2 regions of the Lysinibacillus sp. FSL K6-0232 genome follow, and region 1 is predicted to be linked to the other one. Evidence: riboswitches for the same ligand, from Rfam matches in the RefSeq annotation. Region 1 holds a riboswitch; the other holds the start of a gene.
What was found. A riboswitch is a leader RNA that binds a small molecule or an ion and turns the genes downstream of it on or off. The one in region 1 is predicted to bind preQ1.

Region 1 (11,061 bases):
CCTCGTGCTGTAGTGATAAAATCTGTTTGCCCTGGCATTGTACTATAGCCCTTTAAATGCTCTGGTACACCTTCGCGCAGCAATTTTTCATATAATTTCTCCTCAGAGCTAAAGGATTCAAAAAGCGGCTCATTCATCTCCTTCGGTGCTTGCCCAAATTTTAGCTCTGCTAAAAATTTTGTAATATAGCAATCACAGGCAATATTCCATAATTCAGGCTGTTCTTTCGGCTGATGATGGGATAAGCCAAGATGCAATAAGCAATGGGCAATCACATAGGCCCATTCATTTGGCTGTCCTTTTTGATCCTGATTGACACTAATCATGCCTGTGCTTGTCACGTAAGCCCAATCTTTTTGCGGCATACTTTCATATTGCAAATAAACGGCATGACAAAGCGCCGCAAATAGTGGATGCTCAGCTACAATGGCATGTCCAAGCGCAATATTTTTACTATTTTTATGTTCCTGCTGTGCAGCTTTCCTTTTTTTCGCCATCTATTACCCATCCTTTTTAGCGACCAAACGTGGTAAATCTCTAATCACCTCTAGCATAAACCATGCAGGCAGTGCCTCACCCTTCTGCTCTGCTACAACCATTTGTGCAATTTCTAAGCTAATGGCTGATAGGTCCTTGATTAAATCCTTGGCACGAAAGGCAAGCTGTCGTTGATTCGCCTTTAATGTTGTATGTTCATTTGGCAGCTCCTTGATAAGCTGGGCACGCAAGGATTGTGCCATAAAATACAATAAATCTCTTTCATCAGGCTGATCTGGCCAACGTAGTTCACCATTAATAATTTTTGCTAAATCATATTTGCTTTGTATTTGTTTGATAAAGGCTTTAAACTGACTTGCCGTATGTGGCGATAAACAGCTACTTGCTAAAATATCAATATCTGTTTCTCCTAAGCTCTTCCCATAGGCATAGAGGCAATCGCTTAGCATATGCCACGAGCGTGGTGTGGAGAAGGGCTCCTCGGTTTTTGGCGGCTCACTCCATAAATGATCTGGACGCATTTGAATATATTCAATCACATATGGATGAATTTCATGTGCATAAGCCCATTCTAGCCAATCTCGATGAGAGGCTCTTAGCTGCACATGCACCATGCGATTGATTAATGCAGAGGACATTGGCTTGACTATGGCACTATCCTGTGCTCGATTGCCCGCTCCAATGACAATCGTTCCCTCTGGTAAAATAAACTCACCGATCCTTTGCTCATGAATCAAGCTATAAAATGCCTTTTGTACCTCCTGTGAGCAAGCATTTAATTCATCTAAAAAAAGACAATAAGGCTCATTTCGAGCAATCATTTTCGGTGGACAGAAAACACTATGGCCATCCTTAATTTGCGGAACCCCAATAATATCCTCAGGCGCTAGCTGACTGCCCAATAAAGAAACACATGGCAAGCCTAATTCACTTGCAAAATTTTCAACGATTGCTGATTTTCCAATACCCGGTGCTCCCCATATAAAAACAGGTCGTACAGGCGCTACATTTAATAAAAAATCATATAATTGTTTTTGTGTGACGCTAAAAATTGTATTCAATGCAAACTTCCTTTCAATAGTTGATCACTTTAAAGGTACATAATACCATTTTTTATGGACCCATGCTTGTGCCCGACTTGGCTCTTACTAAATAGGAAAAAGGATGTGTCAGAATTTCTCTCTGAACACATCCTCTTTTTAAGCCAGTCGTTTCTCACGCAATGCCTGTCCTTGGACAATGACCCATACACCAACTAGTTGCAGCGCTGTTTTGACGATGATTTGTCCAACAATTGCTGCAGGTACGGCTGCCCACGGAAGAAAGCCCGCACCAAGTGGGCTTAGCCCAACAATAACGAAAACCGTTGAATCAAGCAGCCCTCCTACAGTACCGCTGTAAAGCACACGCCAAGCCATTGGAAGCTTCAAGCGTGTATAAATTTCAGTATCTGCTGTTTCAGAAATAATAAACGACAGCGCTGATGCTGCCACAATCATCAATGTATCACCTAAGGAAAACGATACAGCAGCGGATAAAAATAATGCAATGAAAATAAAGAAATATGTTTTTTTACGTCCATATTTATTTTGTACAAGGTCACGGAATATAAATGTTGCTCCAACAAAAAATGTCCCTATCGGCACGATAAACATGCCCATTTCCAACGGTGCAAAACGCGCTGTCACAACATTAGCAATCACAATCGAAGCTAAATAACAAAAAATTCTCATGCTTCTTGCCCCGCTTTCGTCGCTAAATAGCTTTGTAGCCCGTTTTGCCGCAGCTTACATGCCGGACATTCTCCACAGCCATCTGCCACAACACCGTTATAGCAAGTGAGTGTTTGCTCTCGCACAAAGTCGAATGCATCAAGCTCATCCGCTAATGCCCACGCCTGTGCTTTGTCAAGCCACATTAATGGCGTATGTAAAACAAATGGCTCATCCATCGCTAAATTAAGCGTTACATTGAATGCTTTTACAAACTGATCTCGGCAATCAGGATAGCCGCTAAAATCGGTTTCACAAACACCCGTCACAAGATGCTTTGCTCCAACTTGGCTTGCCAGTACACCTGCGAAGGATAAAAATAGCAAATTGCGCCCCGGTACAAAGGTTGATGGCAGCTCACCATCTTGTCCTTCCTCAATGTTAATATCCTCACGTGTTAATGCGCTAGCCGCAAGCTGATTTAATAATGACATATCTAAAATATGGTGCTTAACACCAAGCTGTTGTGCGATGTTTTTGGCACAGTCAATTTCTAAACGATGCTTTTGTCCGTAATCAAATGTCACCGCCTCCACTTCACCAAATTGCTGCAATGCCCAAAATAAACAAGTTGTGCTATCCTGCCCGCCGCTAAATACAACGATGGCTTTTTCCTTTTTCATCATAAAGCCTCTTTTCTTAGTTTTTTTCAGAGGGTTGCTAAAAACCTCTTTATCTTAACGATTATCAATTTTCTCTGGATATAAATCGTGATTTATTAAGCGATGGTCCGCAATTTTTTCATATTTTGTCCCAGGACGACCATAGTTGCACCACGGGTCAATTGAAATGCCTCCACGCGGCGTAAATTTGCCCCACACCTCGATATAGCGAGGGTCTAATAGCTGAATTAAATCGTTCATAATAATATTCACACAATCCTCATGAAAATCGCCATGATTGCGGAAGCTAAATAAGTACAGCTTCAACGACTTGCTTTCCACCAATTTTTTATCTGGAATATAGGAAATATACATTGTCGCAAAATCAGGCTGCTGTGTAATTGGGCATAAGCTTGTAAATTCTGGGCAATTAAATTTCACAAAATAATCACGCTCTGTATGTAAGCTATCCACAGCCTCCAACACTTCTGGCGCATATTGCATTGGATATTTCACCTGCTGATTGCCTAACAATGTTAAATCTCCTAAACCTTCTTGTTCTGTACGACTAGACATCAAAAAAAGCCTCCTTCAAAGTTGTGTACAACAAAACTTTTAAAAGAGGCTCAGCTATTTTCTATATCATATGTAAGAGGAAAAATGATCCTATGCATAGTTTTTTATAGAGGGTATAAGCTATGAACCTCTGTTATGAAAGTTTTACATACGAAATTCTATCAACTATTTGGAAACACGTCAATACAAAATATGCACACCTGCTCTGTCACTAGCAAAGGAACCAATCCATCGTTATAGCGTTTTATTAATAATGAGAGTAATTCTATCGTACATCCCTTTATCCCGTATTAACAGCCTGTAAAAACCCGATTGGTAGTTTCACTTTATTTCTCTTTCACTCTCTGCAATAATGAGAGATAGCTAAATTTTTAATAGAAGGGAGGGAGATGTTGTCACGCTCAACATCAAGCAGTGCTATGAAATATGTAGTTAAATTTGTTAAAGGATTTATCGTTACAGTTGTTGTGATCTGTCTTTCATTTTTTATGGTCACACAGCTATTCAATCAGCCTGAAATCGAAGAGCCTGTTGTGATTGATGATCGTCCAAGTGTGGAAGAGTTTATTGGCACAATTGCTGAAACTGCACGGGACCTTGGTGCTAAAAATGATTTATATGCGTCCGTGATGATAGCCCAAGCTATTTTGGAAAGTCAGCATGGTCAAAGTGGGCTTGGCTCCGCTCCTAACTATAATCTTTTTGGTATGAAAGGCAACTATCAAAACAACTCTGTCACACTTGAAACCGTTGAAGATGATGGTTCAGGCAAGCTCTCAACTGTGATGGCTGAATTTCGGAAATACCCTTCCTATGAGGCATCCATGCAAGATTATGTAAAGCTAATGCGAAATGGGGTTTCTTGGAATGAAAATTTTTATGCTGGCGTCTTTAAAAGCAATACAACATCCTACACAGAGGCAACAAAATTTCTAACAGGCTCCTATGCCACTGATTCATCATACAACGAAAAATTAAATGCCCTTATTGCCAAATACGACCTCCAGCAATATGATAGCCCTGTTAAAGATAAGAAAACGATTACGGTCGCTGATGGTGACTCCTTAATGCAGATTGCAGAAGTTCATAATGTTAAAGTCACATCAATTAAACAATGGAATCAGCTACGTTCAGATCGTTTAGAGGCAGGACAGCAGCTAAATATTTATCATTATTAAGGTCTTCTGAACTATTACATTTCGTACTATGAACGTTATGTAAAGTACAACAGCAGATAGCACTGAAATCCCATAGTATCAACATTCCATATGATATATTGCATATTTGAACTACGGTGTATAATTGCAAAATAATGCAGGATAATGTTCATAGTTGGGGCTAAATTGGGGCTAAAAATTGCTTGGCAGCGTGTAAGTTATAGAATTAAAACTAAACAGATGGTATTAACAAACTTAGTACCAGCGATTGAGTTTTAAAAAATTTTGAAAAGCTAACTTAAAATTACCTGCAGCATTAATCATGAGTATTAACTCAATTAAAAAGGAGGCATAACATAACTGATATAGAACAAGCTTTACATCTACTTAAACTATACGGGAACTTAGTACAACAATGCGCGAAGTCTTTGAATGTACATTAATAGTTAGACATTTCATAAAATAAAAAGGATTCGCCAGCTTTAGCTTTGGCGAATCTTTTCACTATAAAAGTCCATATATATTGCATATGTGAACTACGGTGTTAATTGCAAAATACTTTATATAACATTAACCTCTTCTATGAAATAAGATGTACTCTGTGCTACTTTATTATCTATATTATCGAATAATAATTTATTGTTATTGAGTATATCATTAAATTCCTTTTCAGTAATGAATTCAGGTTCTAAAATACTTTTATCAATATCTTTTGTATATGAGTCAATTTCCCATACCATACTAAATCGCCTATCCTTGTTTAGTATTCTAATCAGATTTATTAAATATAAATTTGGTTCAATCGTCAAGCCCCCTTTCTGATCATAAGAACAAATAAGAAGTTCAGATAAATAACAAGCTTGTTTTATTTCTTTTGATATTAAATTTTCTTGATTGAAACCAAAAATAAATTCCTGGTCAGTCAATTCATCATTTTCAAAAAGAATTTCTTCTCCATCAAAATAAATTTTGAACATAATATTAAGACCCAATCCACCAATTAAATCACTCTTATACTGAAATGAATTGTTTGGTAAAAAAAGATAATCATAGCCTAATCTATATTTTTTCATTTCTCCGAATTGCAACAATTTCGATTTTTCAATAACAGCTGGTAGAGATAGCTTTTCAATATCAATAGTTCCTTTTGCAATATCAAGAATACCGCCTTCAGTTTCATAGCTGCTAAATTTCAATACTCCATATTTGCGGAAATTTTTAGCGAGTTCATCATTTAGAAGCATGAGTTTTTCCCATACCATTTTTTCTGCCTTATCTAAATTAGAAGCTTTTACAGACACACAAAATGTATCTAGTTGACAAGGAAGTTCTTCTGTAAAATAGGTTTCTGAATTTCTAAGTATTATTAAAGGCTCAGAAATACTTTGAATCTTATTCATATTGCTAGTGGTTACCCATCCGTCAATGCTACAAAGTATATTAAATTTTTTCACATCAGTTCAATCCTTTCTTTTAGATACTCTACGTAAGCCCGTAATCAAATAACGCATATAAATGACCTGGCACCTCCGGTACGATAAACGTATCATTCAAAGGAGGTGCCATTCCTATGCCAACGGACAAATTAACCATTGTTCCCGTCAAACTCGACCCTCTTCCAGTTGAAACTTCTTCGTTCCATTCTAGCCAATACACTACTGAGCCAAGTTGTGTAATTAAAACCGCTACGGCTGAAATTTCCCTCTTTAATGGCGTAGATGAGCGCATTATCCAAACCATTATGAAGGAGCTGAATGGTTGATGAAACAGGATTTTACGAGCGTGCAAAACATCTACATAATATGCGGTAAGACTGATATGCGTAAAGGCATTGACGGTCTCGCAACGCTCATTCAAGATTCTTTCGAATTGGATCCGTATAGTGATTCTATCTTTCTGTTTTCTGGATGGAGCAAGGACCGTTATAAATGTTTGTATTTCGATGGAGATGGCTTCGCTATGCTTTATAAACGATTAGATAATGGAAAATTACAATGGCCAAAAGATGAAAATGAAGTGCGTAACCTTTCGCAACAAGAACTTCGCTGGTTATTAGAAGGATTATCCCTACAACAGCCAAAGGCAATTGCAAAATCTGTAAAAGGTATCTTTTAATCGCAGTATAAAAAATGGTATAATCATCCACAACTTATACTGAACGAAACGTGGTGAATGATTTGGGAAACGCTTCAAATGAAAAAGTAATTCAATTATTGGAAGAACAACTATCCTACACGAAAGAACAAAATAAAAGTTTAAACAAACAAATTGAAGCATTAACTGAACAGGTTCGCCAATTAACAAAAGCTTTATATGGCTCTAAATCAGAGAAATCTAAGTATCAAGCGCCCGATGGACAAGGCTCTTTATTTGAAGACGATCCGTCTTTTAGCGAACCTGAGCAGACAGAAGAAAAAAGCACGGAAACGGTTAGTTATACTGTTACTCGTAAAAAGACAAATAAAAAACGAAATGATTCATTTCGTGAGGATATTGAAGTTGAAGAAATTCATCATCATCCAGCTAACTTAGCTTGTGATTGTTGTCTTGGTGAAATGGTAGAATTCAGTTCAACGATGGTACGTGAAGAAGCTAAATTTATTCCAGCGACGATGAAGCGTGTACAACATTTCGAACATACTTATGAGTGCAAAGCGTGTAAAAAAGATGCCCTACAAAAAGCACAAATCAAACGTGGTAAAGCACCACAAGGTGTTATCCAAAGAAGCATTGCTGGACCCACTGTTTTAGCAAAGCTTATCTACGATAAGTTTATCCAGTACTTGCCACTTTACCGTCAGGTAAATGAATGGGAGAGACATGGCCTACATACCAACGATAAGAATTTATCCAATTGGGTAATACGTGTATCAGAAGATTGGCTTCAGCCGCTTTATGATTTGATGAAGCAACTATTGACGGCGAAATCTGTGCTGCATGTGGATGAAACATATGCACAGATACTTAAACGTTCGGATGGAAAACCGGCTCAATCGAACGCCTATAATTGGGTATGTCGTAGTGTACAAAGTGAAGGTCCTATTATCGTTTTATTTAAGAGCGCACTCTCACGAGGGCGAGCTATATTAGAAAATTTACTTGCGGGATTCAATGGGACTGTGATTTGTGACGGCTATTCGGCTTATGGTCAATTGCCTAATGTTCAGTTCGCGAACTGTTGGGCGCACGTACGACGTTATTGGCTGAAAGCTGATAGTAAAAACGGACGAATAGGCGTTGAATATTGCGATCGTTTATTTTACATCGAACGTAAAATTAAACACCTTTCACCGGAAGAACGTGTACGAGTTCGTCAACAAGAAGCAAAGCCTATCATAGCTGAATTTTTCGATTGGATAGACCGTTCTCCTTTCTTTGGTAAAAACGCGATTGCGAAAGCAGCGGAATATACATTGAGCCGAGCGGATGAGTTAAAAGTCTTTCTTGAAAACGGCCACATCGCAATTGACAATAATCCCGCTGAAAATGCGATTCGCCCAAATGTGATTGGCCGAAAAAACTGGCTTTTCTCTGTGAGCGAAGCAGGTGCCAATGCGAATGCCATCTGTTTAAGTTTGGCTGAAACGGCCAAAGCAAACGGGATTGATTTTTATCAGTACCTGGTGAAGCTGATGACGGAGTTACCAAATTTACCGTTCCATCAACAACCTGAAATTTTACATAATTACATGCCTTGGTCAGATAATATTCAAGCCACATGTGCAAAATAGCCAACTATCCGAAAAAAATCTAGGATAGTTGGCCATTCGTCGTGCGTACCGTAAAGGTGCGCTATTTTTTATATTTCGGGCTTACGGTACTCCCAGAAAATTTTTATAATTTTTCAATCTCCATAGCGATTTTTACAATCTGAAGAAATTTTATATATACATAAAAAGTCAAAAATAAAAAGCAGTAGAAGCCTGATAGCCTCCACTGCTTGCGGTTTGTTATTAATTTACAATCTCTTTAAATCCTATTTGATGAGCGACAAGACGGTAGCTGGGAAAACCCTCTTCATCCAGATATTGCTCATATTTTCCATAAACAATTATAGGTATATCATTGTTGTGTGCGTGTTGTATATTCCTAATAATTTTTTCTTTCACTTCAGAATCAATACCTTTAAAGTAGCATTCTACAAGTACGCTATACTTTTCTAAATAAAAAGATGCAGAGCCATCATCATGCTCTTCGATAGGTGTTCCTGCGTGAGTGCCAGCTGTCCATAACAAAGGATAGTGCTCTGCATAATAGCTGTCTCCCATTCCTAGATCTGTAAGCAGTATTTTTGTGTACTCATCTTGCTCTTCGAAAGTAGAATCTATCTCTAATGTATCCAGGCGTATGTTGCCTAAATTGTCATACTTTTCAAAGCTAGAGTCTTTTCCGTCTAAAATATTCGATTCTTCAAGCTCTTTTATGTCTGATTGATTTTCTCCTATTGCAGTGTACTGATGTGGTACTACATAATCTGAACCACCTTGTTCTTCTAGTTGTTCTCTTGCTGCTTCTAAATTATCTTCGCTAAACATAGAGTCTACTGATTCTTGTGTATAAATTTCTCGTTCCACTTCACTTATAGGTTCACTTATAGGTTCTTCTTCTGGTTCGTGACTACATCCTGAGATAATCGTACACAAAAATGCAACAGGCATTATGACGTTTCTTATTTTCATATTGAATGTTTCACCTCATTGCTTAAGCTATTGTTTTTCATCGGTGTCTATTTAATGTGTTTTAAGAGAAAAAGAACTTTGCCTATATCAAATTTTGGCTTAAACAAGTCCCTGAGCCCTTCTTTAAGAGTAACGCCTTGTTCTTTTTTGAACCATCTTTTTAACAACAAGGCATTTATTAATGCATAGCTAGCCATTATTAATCCAATAATAGCTATCATAGAAAGAACCATTTTTCTTTTCTCTCCATCTGTAATAACGTAATTTCCTACACCAACTTGCCCTGGCCATATGTCGCTTATCATGTTGAAATCAATAGAAACTAGAGCAAACAGTAGAAATGGAATATTAAATGCAAACAAGACGAACTCTAGCAGATAAACTATGAATACAATCTTTACTAGAACTTTTGAGATAATCGTAGTTGAAAAAAAATGTGAAAATAATAAAACGGCGACACCATAACCCAATAGATAAAGTACGGCCGGCAAAAGCGTCATAGTAATTTCATTTGAAGTATGTAGTTTAGGAATATAAAAAATAGACATAAGAATCGGAATTAAAGCGCCACCCATAATAAGAATTGAGATTGCGTAAAATGCACTTATCTTTACTTTTCTATCAATCTCTCCTGTTAAAATACTCACCTTTTCAGTATTTTTACCTGCATTTATATTGTCTCCACATTTACTGCAAAACAAAGTTTCTTGAGATAACTCACTTCCACATTTAGAGCAGAACATTGGTTAAAAACCTCCTTTGATTTTAATGAAAGTTATTCACGATAAATGTAACATATTTATGAAAATAATCCTATAGTTGCATAAATTATTTATTATGAATATAACATACTTACTTCTACAATCTATATCTATCATACTACTGTTTTCACTTTCTATATCTCTACTAAAATCAAACTTTATTTTTCCTGAAAGTTCCGTTAATTACAGGAATTAATTCCCACTCGCAAACGTATTTCACCAAATTGAAGAATATAGCGAAGTAGCGATGGTAATAGGTTTGTGATAGGGAGGGAGTTTGCAATGAGCACAGTTATTGTTAACGGGTTTATTACAACTCAGGGAGAAGTAGTGGTCTCTAATCGAATTGAGGCGGACCAGAACGGAAAACACGGGCTTATGAAGAGAAGCTTCAATTAGAGTTAAATATGGATCGTGAGGAACACGGAAAAAAGCCCTTTCCCCCGGAGAAATTTGAAAAAGAAGAATGGAAAGAAATAAAGGAAAGCACGACAGATCCTGAGAGTGGCTATTACGTGAAGGATGAACGTACGAAGCAGTTTGCGTATTCCTTTCATGCAGCGACAGATGAAAAGGGCTTTGTCTTAGGTGCCATTGTGACTCCGGGAAATGTGCACGATAGCCATGTATTGCAGCCACTTGTTGAAAGAGTCATTCAAAACGTTCAAAAACCAATCGCTGTTGCGGCAGATGCAGCCTATAAAACACCAGCGATTACGAACTTTTTATTAGAGAATCAAATGTTGCCTGTTCTTCCGTATACACGACCTAAAACGAAAGATGGATTCTTCCGAAAGCATGAGTATATATATGACGAGCATTATAATTGTTATCTTTGCCCACAAGGGCAGATATTGAAGTATGCAACAACGACGAAAGGAGGATATCGGCAATATAAATCGAATCCTTTGATTTGTGCGAAGTGTCCAAACCTTTCCCAATGTACAGAAAGTAAGCATCATCAAAAACTCATTCAACGCCATATCTGGGAGTCATATGTGGAGGAAGCTGAACAT
Region 2 (11,061 bases), 1.1 Mb from region 1:
GGATTAAAGAAACGGCATATGACAATGATTGCCATTGCCGGGGTTATCGGTGCTGGGCTATTTATGGGAAGTGGCTCAGTTATTAACTTGGCTGGTCCAGGCGCAATTTTATCGTATGTCTTTGCAGGATTTATTGTTATTTTAGTAATGCGTATGCTAGGTGAGATGGCGGCTGTTAATCCGACAAGTGGATCGTTTGCCCATTATGCACATGAAGCTATTGGTCCATGGGCAGGCTTTATGATCGGCTGGTTGTATTGGTTTTTCTGGGTTGTTGCCATTGCATTAGAGGCAACCGCAGCGGCAGCCATTATTCAATATTGGTATGACGGTGTTCCTTTATGGCTATTAAGCATGATATTAACAGTGGCATTGACGTTAACAAATGTTCTTTCTGTAAAAGCTTTTGGTGAATTTGAGTATTGGTTCTCTCTTATTAAAGTTGCAAGTATTATCATCTTCTTAGGTCTTGGCGCATTTATTATTTTTGGGATTGCCCCGAATTTTAGTGCTGTTGGTATGACGAATTTAGTTGGACAAGGTGGATTTTTACCAAATGGCTTTGGCGCTGTTTTAATGGGTGTTGTTATTGTTATTTTTTCCTTTATGGGAACAGAAATTGTAGCGATTGCTGCTGGTGAATCAGATGAGCCTTTAGCAGCTGTTACCAAGGCTACAAACTCTATTACTTGGCGTATTTTAATTTTCTATGTAGGTTCTATCGCTGTTGTTGTAACATTATTACCTTGGCATTCTTCAGATATTTTAACAAGCCCTTATGTAGCGGTATTAGATTATATTGGCATTCCTGCTGCGGCGCAAATTATGAATTTTGTTGTTTTAACAGCTGTGTTATCATGCTTAAACTCAGCGCTTTATGCAACATCACGTATGGTCTTTTCTCTAGCAGAGAAAGGGGAAGCACCAAAAGCATTTTTGAAATTAAATAAAAATGGTGCACCTGTGAATGCCATATTAGCAGCAACATTTTTCTCCTATATTGCCGTTATTATGAATTATGTATCACCAGATAAAGTATTTATGTTTTTACTAAGCTCTTGTAGTGCGATTACATTAATTCTTTACTTAATTATTGCTTTTTCACAATTAAAAATGCGACGAAAAATTGAAAAGGAAAATCCTGAACTGTTAAAGGTGAAAATGTGGTTGTTCCCTTATTTAACGTATTTCACAATACTAGCTACAACTGCATTATTAATTGCAATGTTCTTTATTGATTCCATGCGCTCGCAAATTTTATTTACATGTGTTGTTGTTGCTGTTGTTATGTTTTTCTATTTAGTGACACAGCGGAAAAAATTAGTGAAGCCAGTAGAGGAGTCTAGCCCTATTCTTCCTAAAAAAGAGTTAGATTTTGAATAATAGAATGTAGGGTTTGGTTAAAAGGCGAGGTTTCTTAGGTTTAGCACTTAAGAAACCTTTTTTGTGTTACAGCATAAGAAAGGCAAGACGAAGAATTAATAGCAACAAACTACCACCAGCTAATAGTAGCAATAATCGCATTCTTGTGTTCATTTACTTGTCATCTCCTAAGTTCTTAAACATATAGCCTTTATAAGATTTATGAATAATCATTACAATGCCGATAAGCATAAAATTCGATAACAGTGAGCTTCCGCCATAGCTTAAAAATGGTAATGTTACACCTGTAACCGGTAAAAGTCCAATTGTCATACCGATATTTTGTGTAATTTGGAAGGCTAATAAGCTTGAAATACCAGCTCCCATTAGTGTCATAAATGGATCTTTTGCCTCAACTGTAATTAATACAATTCGATAGATGACAAAGAATAGAAGAATAATAACAAATGCTCCACCAATAAAGCCGAATTCCTCAGCAATCGCTGAGAAAATAAAATCTGTGTGCTTTTCAGGCACATAAACATCATTATTTAAGTAACCCTTTCCAGCCATTTCTCCAGACCCTATCGCTAAAAAGCCTTGCCGTACTTGGAATGAGGAATCTACATACTCATAAGGCTGTAGCCAGCCATAAATACGAGAAACCTGATGTCCAGATAGGGCTCCTAAAATTTTCTCCGTAAAAAATTCATTAAATCTTATATAAAGTACAATAACTGTACTGAGCATTACTACGGGAATAGCAGTAAAAATAACAAGTAGCTTCCGTTGAATACCTGAAAAGAATATCATTGGTAAAATCATTGCCATATAGAGCATCACCATTCCTGTATCAGGCTGCCGATAGACAAGAAATGTGGGAGGAAGGACAATCAATCCGATTTTTACTAATAGCCATAGGTCTGCTAAATAGGAGGGGCGTGTATTTTTCTCTTGATGCGCAATAATCACCTTACTAACGACAATTAAAAAAGCAAATTTTAAAAATTCAGAGGGCTGTAGCGAGCCTAAAAACGGTATTTGATACCATGATTTAGCCTGATTAATTGTTCGGGCTATACTTTCAGGGGCAATAATTAGCCCAGCAGTAAGTGCGACAATCAATCCATAAAACGGCCAACCAATCTTCTTTAGCTGTTCAATATCAAGTAAGGATATGGCGAACATCATTGCAAACCCAATGCTATAAAATATAAATTGCTTTATGATAAAAGAGCTTGCGTATTGCTCAAAATTGGTACTGCTTGAATAGACAAAAAGGCAGCTAATACCACCAAGTAGAAGAAGCGCCGCAACTAAGCTTCCATCCAATCTTTTCAATTGCGTCAAATATAACACCTCCTATATACACTAATAGTATAAACGGTGGCAATGTGTGGAAGGTTGCGAATATTAGTAGCTGAATACCAATAAATTAAAAAATATGGCACTGCTTGATGTTAGAGTAAATGACCTAGATGATGGGTATAAGTTCTTAATTCTTTGCGTAGTCTTTACAAAAATATAACACTGGCTTTATATATCCAGACTATGATTAGTGGTGAGAGTTGGAGAAGGAGCCGAAAAATCATGCATTTGTTTCGTTTTATAAAGGTAAAGGACAAATTAGTGATACTGATGATTGTTTGTGTGTTATCGAATATTTTGATAGGTATATTTAGCGTTGATTATTTAAGGAAAATGTCATGGCATGCAAGTGAGAGCTATACACAAGGGCTTATTCCAATGGGATGGCTTAATGAGCTAGAGGAGTCACAGCGTCAATTAGATTGGATGGTCGATTCACAGGGGGCCTATCAAGAAGTGGTGGCTATTTTGAAAAATATGGATCAGCCTTTAGAGCGTTTAGCAAGCCAAGATATAGATAAAAAAATGAGCCATCAAATTAAAAAGTATAAATCTTTACTAGCACAGCAGGAAGAATTAATGAAAGACTATCAGCAACTTCATAAAGATGAGCATGAACAATTTTATACACAGTCATTTTTACCAATTAGTCAAGAGAGCCATACATTACTAGAAGAAACACAGAACTATTTAGTTCAACGAGCAAAAACACAACAACAAACATATCAAAGGGATGTGCAGTTTGGGTATTGGCTATTAGGTGGAGTATGTGTAACGGTCGCGCTACTAGTCATTATTATTGGTTTAATTGCAACAAAGGCTGTGAATGTACCAACACGTCAATTGAAGGCATTGTTAAAACGGGCTGAACAAGGCGATTTCACAGCAAATGCAAGCTATGTTGCCCATGATGAGCTTGGAGAAGTTGCAATGTCTTACAATCAAATGACAACAGAGGTAAAACGCTTGCTACATACAGTAACAGATAGTGCTTATGAAGTGGAGAAAATGACAGGGAAATTACAGGACTCCTCAGAGCAATCATCCACAACAACTATTAAGATAGCAAAGGATGTACAATCAATATCAGATTCTACAGCCGCCTCTACAAGCAAATTGGCATCTAATACAGCTTCTTTAGAGGAAGTTTTAAATGATGTTCAAGTTATTTTAGAGAAAGTTCAGGTGGTTGAAAGCTTTGCATACAAAACAGCTCAAGATGCAGAAAGCGGCACGGATATTGTACAAGCAAACTTAACGCAAATGCAGGTAATTAAGCAGGCAGTTGAAAAATCCAATACAGCTATATCGAATCTCGTTGAACGAGCCTCCTCGATTGATCAAATGATAGAAGTAATAGAAAAAATAACAGCGCAAACAAATTTATTAGCATTAAATGCATCTATTGAGGCTGCTAGAGCAGGGGAGCATGGCAAAGGCTTTGCAGTTGTAGCAAATGAAGTACGCAAGCTGGCAGAGCAAACAGTCCAGTCCACACAAACAATTACAGCCGTTGTACAAAACATTCATGTAGATTCAAATTATGCAGTGCAAATGATGGCAGGTGTGCTAGCAGCTACTGAAAAGGGGGTTGCTGTAACAGGACAAACAGCATCAAGCTTTGCGCAAATTTTAGAAAAAGTACATACAATTAAGCCTTATATAATGGAAGTATCTAGCACTGTTCAGGAGATTGCCCATCATACCAAAACGGTTAGTGAGGATGCGGTAATGCTAACATCATTATCCAATACAAATGCGCAGTCAACAAAGCATGTTGCTGCCTTAACAGCCGAGCAGTTAACAGCCCAGCAGCAATTCCATAATTATATTAAAGAACTGCGTAAAGTTTCAAAAGTATTACAACTAGCAGTAAAGCGATTTTCAATATAAACCCTTAGGTGAAAAGAAATTTTCTTTGTAAAGAGCTGCAAAGAAGATTTCTTTTTTTCGTGCAAATTTTGTTAATAAAATATATATATTTGTCCTTTTGAAGTGTACAATTGTATTTTGGAGCTTTTTGTAGCACAAGATTTTTAAGTATTCATATACTAGATGATAAGGGATTGTGTGTTCTTTTTATAGATATTAATAATATAATGGTTGTATTTTCAAAACGAACACATTATAATTGATTTCAATAGAATTGTTATTAAATCAATGTTTATGGATATATTTTTGTGCTTGTGGAAAGTACATTTGTTCATATGTGGAGGTTTTGAGAAATGAAAAAAATTATGGTTACTGGAGCACTTGGTCAAATTGGTTCTGAACTTGTAGAAAAACTTCGTAGTATTTATGGAGAGGACAATGTGCTTGCTACAGATATTCGAAAGCTTGAATATACTAAGGGACCATTTGAAGTATTGGATGTGACAGATGGACAAAGAATGCATGATTTAGCAAAGGGCTTTGGTGCAGATACGATGATGCATCTAGCGGCATTATTATCCGCTACTGCTGAGCGTAATCCGTTATTAGCTTGGAACTTAAATATGGGTGGATTAATGAATGCTTTAGAGGTATCGCGCGAGCTAAATATGCAATTTTTCACGCCAAGCTCAATAGGTGCATTTGGTCCATCTACACCAAAGGAAAATACACCACAAGATACACTGCAACGACCAACAACAATGTATGGGGTCAATAAAGTAGCAGGTGAATTATTATGTGATTATTATTTTAATCGTTTTGGTGTAGATACACGCGGGGTACGCTTCCCTGGCTTAATTTCTTATGTAACACCTCCAGGTGGCGGGACAACGGATTATGCGGTAGAAATTTTCTATGAAGCCATTGAACAAGGTAAATATACATCTTATATTCAAGAGGGCACGTATATGGATATGATGTATATGCCAGATGCATTGCAGGCGATTGTAGATTTAATGGAGGCAGATGGCAGCAAATTAGTTCATCGCAATGCATTTAATATTACAGCGATGAGCTTTGAACCGTCACAGCTAGCTGCAGAAATTAAAAAGCATTTACCACATTTTACAATGGGGTATGATGTTGATCCAGTACGTCAAGCTATTGCAGATAGCTGGCCAAATTCTTTAAATATCGAAGCAGCTCAAAATGAGTGGAGCTTTAAAGCAGAGTATGATTTAGCTAGAATGACTGCAGATATGCTAGAAAAACTAAAAATTAAACTGCATAAAAAAGCCATTTCATAATTTGGATAAAAAAGAGCGATTTCCTTTAACGGGAAGTCGCTCTGTTCTATAGTTATTGATTTAACATATGGAAAACTTGCTCCACATCTTTATCGCCACGACCTGAAATATTAATAATAATACTTTCTTCAGAAGATAAAGTTGGGGCTAGTTTTAGTGCATGCGCTACAGCATGCGAGCTTTCAAGAGCAGGGATGATCCCCTCAACCTTTGAAAGCACCTGAAATGCCTCTAGCACTTCCTCATTCGAAACAGTAACATATTCAGCACGTCCAATTGTTTTTAAATGGCTATGCTCAGGTCCTGCACCTGGATAATCTAAGCCAGCAGCAATTGAATAGGTTGGTAGCGGATTACCTTCGCTATCCTGCAACACTAAGCATTTAAAGCCGTGCAGTGTACCTGGTGTTCCTTCATTTAATGTAGCCGCTTTATCTGGCTCTATACCGATAAGACGAACAGCTTCATCTGCAATATACTCAGCAAATGAACCAATTGCATTACTGCCACCGCCAACACAAGCAAGTACAGCTGTTGGTAGTTTACCTTCCTTTTCTAAAATTTGCTCGCGACTTTCCCGACTAATCACCGATTGGAAATGCTTCACCATTGAAGGGAAGGGATGTGGCCCAACCGCAGAGCCTAGTAAATAGAAGGTTGTCTTATAGTTTTCTACTAAATCTGCGAATGCTTCATCTACCGCATCTTTTAGTCGCCCTTGCCCTTTATCGACAGCCACAACCTTTGCACCAAGCAGCTCCATCCGAAACACATTTAACGCTTGACGTTTTGTATCCTCTAGCCCCATATAGATCGTGCAATCCATGCCAAACATAGCACAAGCTGTAGCTGTTGCTACACCGTGCTGACCAGCGCCTGTTTCGGCAATTACACGGTTTGCCCCCATACGCTTTGCTAATAAAATTTGTCCTAATACATTGTTGATTTTATGTGAGCCTGTATGATTTAGGTCTTCCCGCTTTAAATAAATTTTTGCGCCACCTAATTGCTTTGTTAAATTTTCTGCAAAATAAAGAGGGGATTTACGCCCTACATATTCGCGGAAATAATAATCTAGCTCTTGCTTAAAATCACTATCATCTTTAAATTTCTGGAAGTTCTCATCTAAAATATTTAAGACATGCTGAAGCTCCTCTGGTACAAAGCTTCCACCGAATTCACCAAAATATCCTGCCTTTTCTGTTACTGTACTCATCTTTACTCGACTCCTCTACACTTTTTTCCATAAAAAAAGTCACTCCAATCCCTTATTCAAAGGACGAGTAACCGTGGTGCCACCTTTATTCGCAATTTTTTGCGCGCTTTTACTCCGATAACGGGGAGTGATTCGGCCTTGCATTTAATAAGGCTGCTCTGAAGTCCATTCACAAGTTTGTACTACTGGTTTGCACCGTCCACCAGCTCTCTTAAAGTAACAATGCTTGCTACTATTCTTCTTCCTCGCATTTAGTTTAGAAAGAATTGTAGAGTATATTCAGAATAGTGTCAAGCCAAAAAAAGACGAATCTACAAAGACTCGTCTGTTAAATCAAATGTTCGAAATGAAGGCGTTTATTTAAAATATACATAATCGGGGCTCCAACGGCTAGCACAACAAACTCGCCTGCTGCAACAGTTAGCCAAGTCCAGAAGAATGGAAGCTCTAAAGCTAGATTCAGCTCAAAGGCAATAATAAACATTGTGCATGTAAATAACAATGTATTGATAATTAAACGTGCCCATATATTTTTAACAAATTTACAGATTACAATAAACAGTCCAAGTGTAATGATAGAATGACCAACACCAAAGACTAAATCGTAAACGCCAAGCGGTGAGAACAGATTGGAAATAAATACACCAATAATGATTCCTACGGCAAAGCGTGGATTAAAGGCTACTAAATGGTTAAAAATCTCTGATATGCGGAACTGTACCTCTGTAAAGCCAAACGGCGCAACAAGCATTGTGACAGCAATATATAATGCCGCAATAATACCACTTGCTGCTAAAAATTTTATCTTCATAATGCATTTCTCCTTAGTTTTTTTTCGTGGGAGGTTCTCGAACCACGGTGCTTTTACACAAACTAATATTTTAGTATAAATACCTATAGAAAGTCAAATATATGTTCTTTAATTATCTATTGTCGCAAAATTGTCATAAAAAATTTTTAGGAGATAAAAAAGGTCAACAATTATTAAAAATAGCGCAATTTAGCAGTTTAAAGCGACAAATTGATAGAAAAACTAAAATATTTTGTCAAATTTAAAAGTCAGAACATTCATAATGTTATTGACGAAGCTTAGTAATTAACGATAATATAGCGATACATTCACACTTTGTTTAGATAAAGTGTGATAGATATTTGAGAGATAGTCGGGGGGATTATTTGTGAAAAGCAATATGAAAAAGTTTTCATTCCTATTGTTTGGATTAGTTTTACTATTAGCTGCATGTGGCAATGGTGGCTCTGGTTCATCTGATTCAAGTGGAGATGAAAAAAATAACGCAAGTGAAAGTGAGAAAGCAGCAGAAACAACATATAAAATCGGGATTACACAAATTGTAGAGCATCCATCATTAAATGCTGCAACAGAAGGTTTTAAAAAGGCGATTGATGATGCCGGCTTAAAGGTTGAGTACGATGCACAAATTGCACAAGGTGATAATAGCCTTAACTCTACTATTGCAAACAATTTAGTAGGAGCAGATGTTGATTTAATTTTTGCAAACTCTACACCTTCTGCTCAAGCAGCAGCAACAGCTACAAGTGATATTCCAATTATTTTTACATCTGTTACAGATGCTATTGGCGCAGAGCTAATTGAATCAATGGAGAAGCCAGGGAAAAATGTGACAGGTACAATTGATTTACATCCTGAAACAATTGCTAAAACAGTAGCATTCTTCAAAGAGCTTGGCGCGGAAAAAGTAGGTATGGTTTACAATGCTGGTGAACAAAACTCTGTTGCACAAGTAACGGAAGTGAAAAAGGTGATGGATGAGCAAGGCTTAACAGTAGAAGAAGCATCAGCAGCTACTTCAGCGGATGTTAAGCAGGCTACAGAATCGTTAATTGGTAAAGTAGATGCTTTCTATATTATTACAGATAACACAGTTGTTTCTGCTTTAGAATCTGTTATTGATGTTGCTAATACAAATAAATTACCGCTGATTGTAGGAGAATTAGACTCTGTTGCACGTGGTGGCTTAGCTGCTTATGGCTTTGAATATTTCGATATTGGCTATGAAGCAGGACAAATGGCTGTGAAAATTTTGAAGGGTGAAGCAACACCTGCTGATACACCTGCACAATATCCACAAAACTTAAAGCTATTAATTAATAAAAAAGTAGCGGATGACCTAGGTATCGAAATTCAAGATTCTTGGGGTGCGGAAATTTTAGAATAAGTAAAAAGCAAAGCGGAGGAAACTTCTCCGCTTTATCTTCATTTAACAACAGGATGAATACAAGAAATTTAGGAGATGATTCAACAATGTTTTTAGCATTATTTGGCGCAGTGGAGCAAGGAATCATCTATGCAATTATGGCACTTGGTGTATATTTAACGTTTCGAGTGTTAGATTTTCCAGACTTAACCGTTGATGGAAGCTTTGTAACAGGGGCGGCTACAGCAGCAACAATGGTTCTGCTTGGCTACCATCCCGTCTTAGCAACTTTGGTGGCAATTGTTGCTGGATTTATTGCTGGATGTATGACAGGAATTCTTCACACAAAAGGGAAGATTAACCCGCTATTATCAGGGATTTTAATGATGATTGCTTTATATTCTATTAACCTACGAATTATGGGGTTAACTGCAGAAAATACGATAGGTCGTCCGAATATTCCATTGTTAAATTCAGAAACAATATTTTCTAAGTTTCAAGCATTTTGGAGTAACTTAGGCATCGACACTGCTCTTAATAATTTATTAACAAGCATTGGTCTTCAAAAAGTACCAGCTACATGGAGCGTAATGATCATCGTATTACTCATTACAATTGTTATTAAGTTATTAGCAGATTGGTTCTTAAAAACAGAGGTCGGGCTAGCTATCCGAGCAACTGGTGATAATAAGCGAATGATTCGCAGCTTCTCAGCAAATACAGATACACTTATTATTTTAGGGCTAGGACTTTCCAATGCACTTGTCGCATTTTCTGGAGCTTTAATCGCACAATATTCAAAGTTCTCAGATGTTAGTATGGGGATTGGTATGATTGTTATTGGTCTTGCATCTGTTATTATTGGGGAAGCTATTTTTGGCACAAAGACAATTATCCGCACAACGTTTGCTGTAATTGCAGGTGCTATTATTTACCGTATTATTTTAGCACTAGCATTGCGTGTAGATTTCCTTGATTCAGGAGATATGAAGTTAATTACAGCGATTATCGTTATTTTAGCGCTTATTTTACCGCAGTTTATTAATAAGGGCAAAGAGCGTAAGCGGAAAGCTAAACGTGCGGCAGAGCTTGCACAGGTTAAGGCAGTAGAGCAGGGAGGGAAAGGCCTTGCTTAAATTACATGGCATTAATAAAGTTTTTAACGAAGGAACACCTGATGAAAAAATTGCACTTGCAGAGATTAATCTACATTTACAGCCAGGTGATTTTGTCACAATTATTGGTAGTAATGGTGCAGGGAAATCAACAATGATGAATATGATTTCAGGAGCCTTAACACCTGATTTTGGTACAGTATCCATTGATGGCAATGATGTAACAGGTTTACCTGAATATAAGCGCTCGCAATATATTGGTCGTGTCTTTCAAGACCCAATGGCAGGTACAGCACCGACGATGACGATTGAGGAGAATTTAGCACTGGCATACTCTCGCAATAAGAATAGAGGAATACGTAGAGGTGTAGATAAAAAGCGTCGAGAATTTTTTAAAGAGTCTTTGGAGATGCTTGGCTTAAACCTTGAAAATCGTTTGTCAGCAAAGGTAGGCTTGCTATCAGGCGGTGAGCGTCAAGCATTGTCGTTGTTAATGGCAACATTCACGAAGCCATCTATTTTATTGCTGGATGAGCATACAGCGGCACTTGATCCATCTCGTGCAGAGTTAATTACTCGCATTACAAAGTATTTAGTCGACAAAGATCAGCTAACGACATTAATGGTAACGCATAATATGCAAC

Region 2: linked by a shared signal. The riboswitch ahead of MHB42_RS02480 (QueT transporter family protein) and the one ahead of queF (preQ(1) synthase) in region 1 are both predicted to bind preQ1.

The regions. Positions count from the first base shown of each region.
Region 1 is NZ_JBBOYW010000001.1:1,650,659-1,661,719, reverse strand. Features, by position in the region: gene MHB42_RS07995 (DUF2201 family putative metallopeptidase) at 1-497, opposite strand, end outside; gene MHB42_RS07990 (MoxR family ATPase) at 501-1,559, opposite strand; gene MHB42_RS07985 (VUT family protein) at 1,698-2,231, opposite strand; gene queC (7-cyano-7-deazaguanine synthase QueC) at 2,228-2,893, opposite strand; gene queF (preQ(1) synthase) at 2,948-3,448, opposite strand; PreQ1 riboswitch class I at 3,539-3,585, opposite strand; gene MHB42_RS07970 (glucosaminidase domain-containing protein) at 3,868-4,626, shown strand; gene MHB42_RS07965 (hypothetical protein) at 5,166-6,059, opposite strand; gene MHB42_RS07960 (hypothetical protein) at 6,176-6,367, shown strand; gene tnpB (IS66 family insertion sequence element accessory protein TnpB) at 6,367-6,720, shown strand; gene tnpC (IS66 family transposase) at 6,774-8,336, shown strand; gene MHB42_RS07945 (hypothetical protein) at 8,559-9,263, opposite strand; gene MHB42_RS07940 (zinc-ribbon domain-containing protein) at 9,332-10,027, opposite strand; partial or broken gene MHB42_RS07935 (IS1182 family transposase) at 10,408-11,061, shown strand, end outside.
Region 2 is NZ_JBBOYW010000001.1:521,685-532,745, forward strand. Features, by position in the region: gene MHB42_RS02455 (amino acid permease) at 1-1,383, shown strand, start outside; gene MHB42_RS02460 (FtsW/RodA/SpoVE family cell cycle protein) at 1,537-2,712, opposite strand; gene MHB42_RS02465 (HAMP domain-containing methyl-accepting chemotaxis protein) at 2,953-4,623, shown strand; gene MHB42_RS02470 (L-threonine 3-dehydrogenase) at 4,956-5,909, shown strand; gene trpB (tryptophan synthase subunit beta) at 5,962-7,125, opposite strand; T-box leader at 7,182-7,380, opposite strand; gene MHB42_RS02480 (QueT transporter family protein) at 7,454-7,936, opposite strand; PreQ1 riboswitch class I at 7,944-7,988, opposite strand; gene MHB42_RS02485 (ABC transporter substrate-binding protein) at 8,304-9,323, shown strand; gene MHB42_RS02490 (ABC transporter permease) at 9,410-10,438, shown strand; gene MHB42_RS02495 (ABC transporter ATP-binding protein) at 10,431-11,061, shown strand, end outside.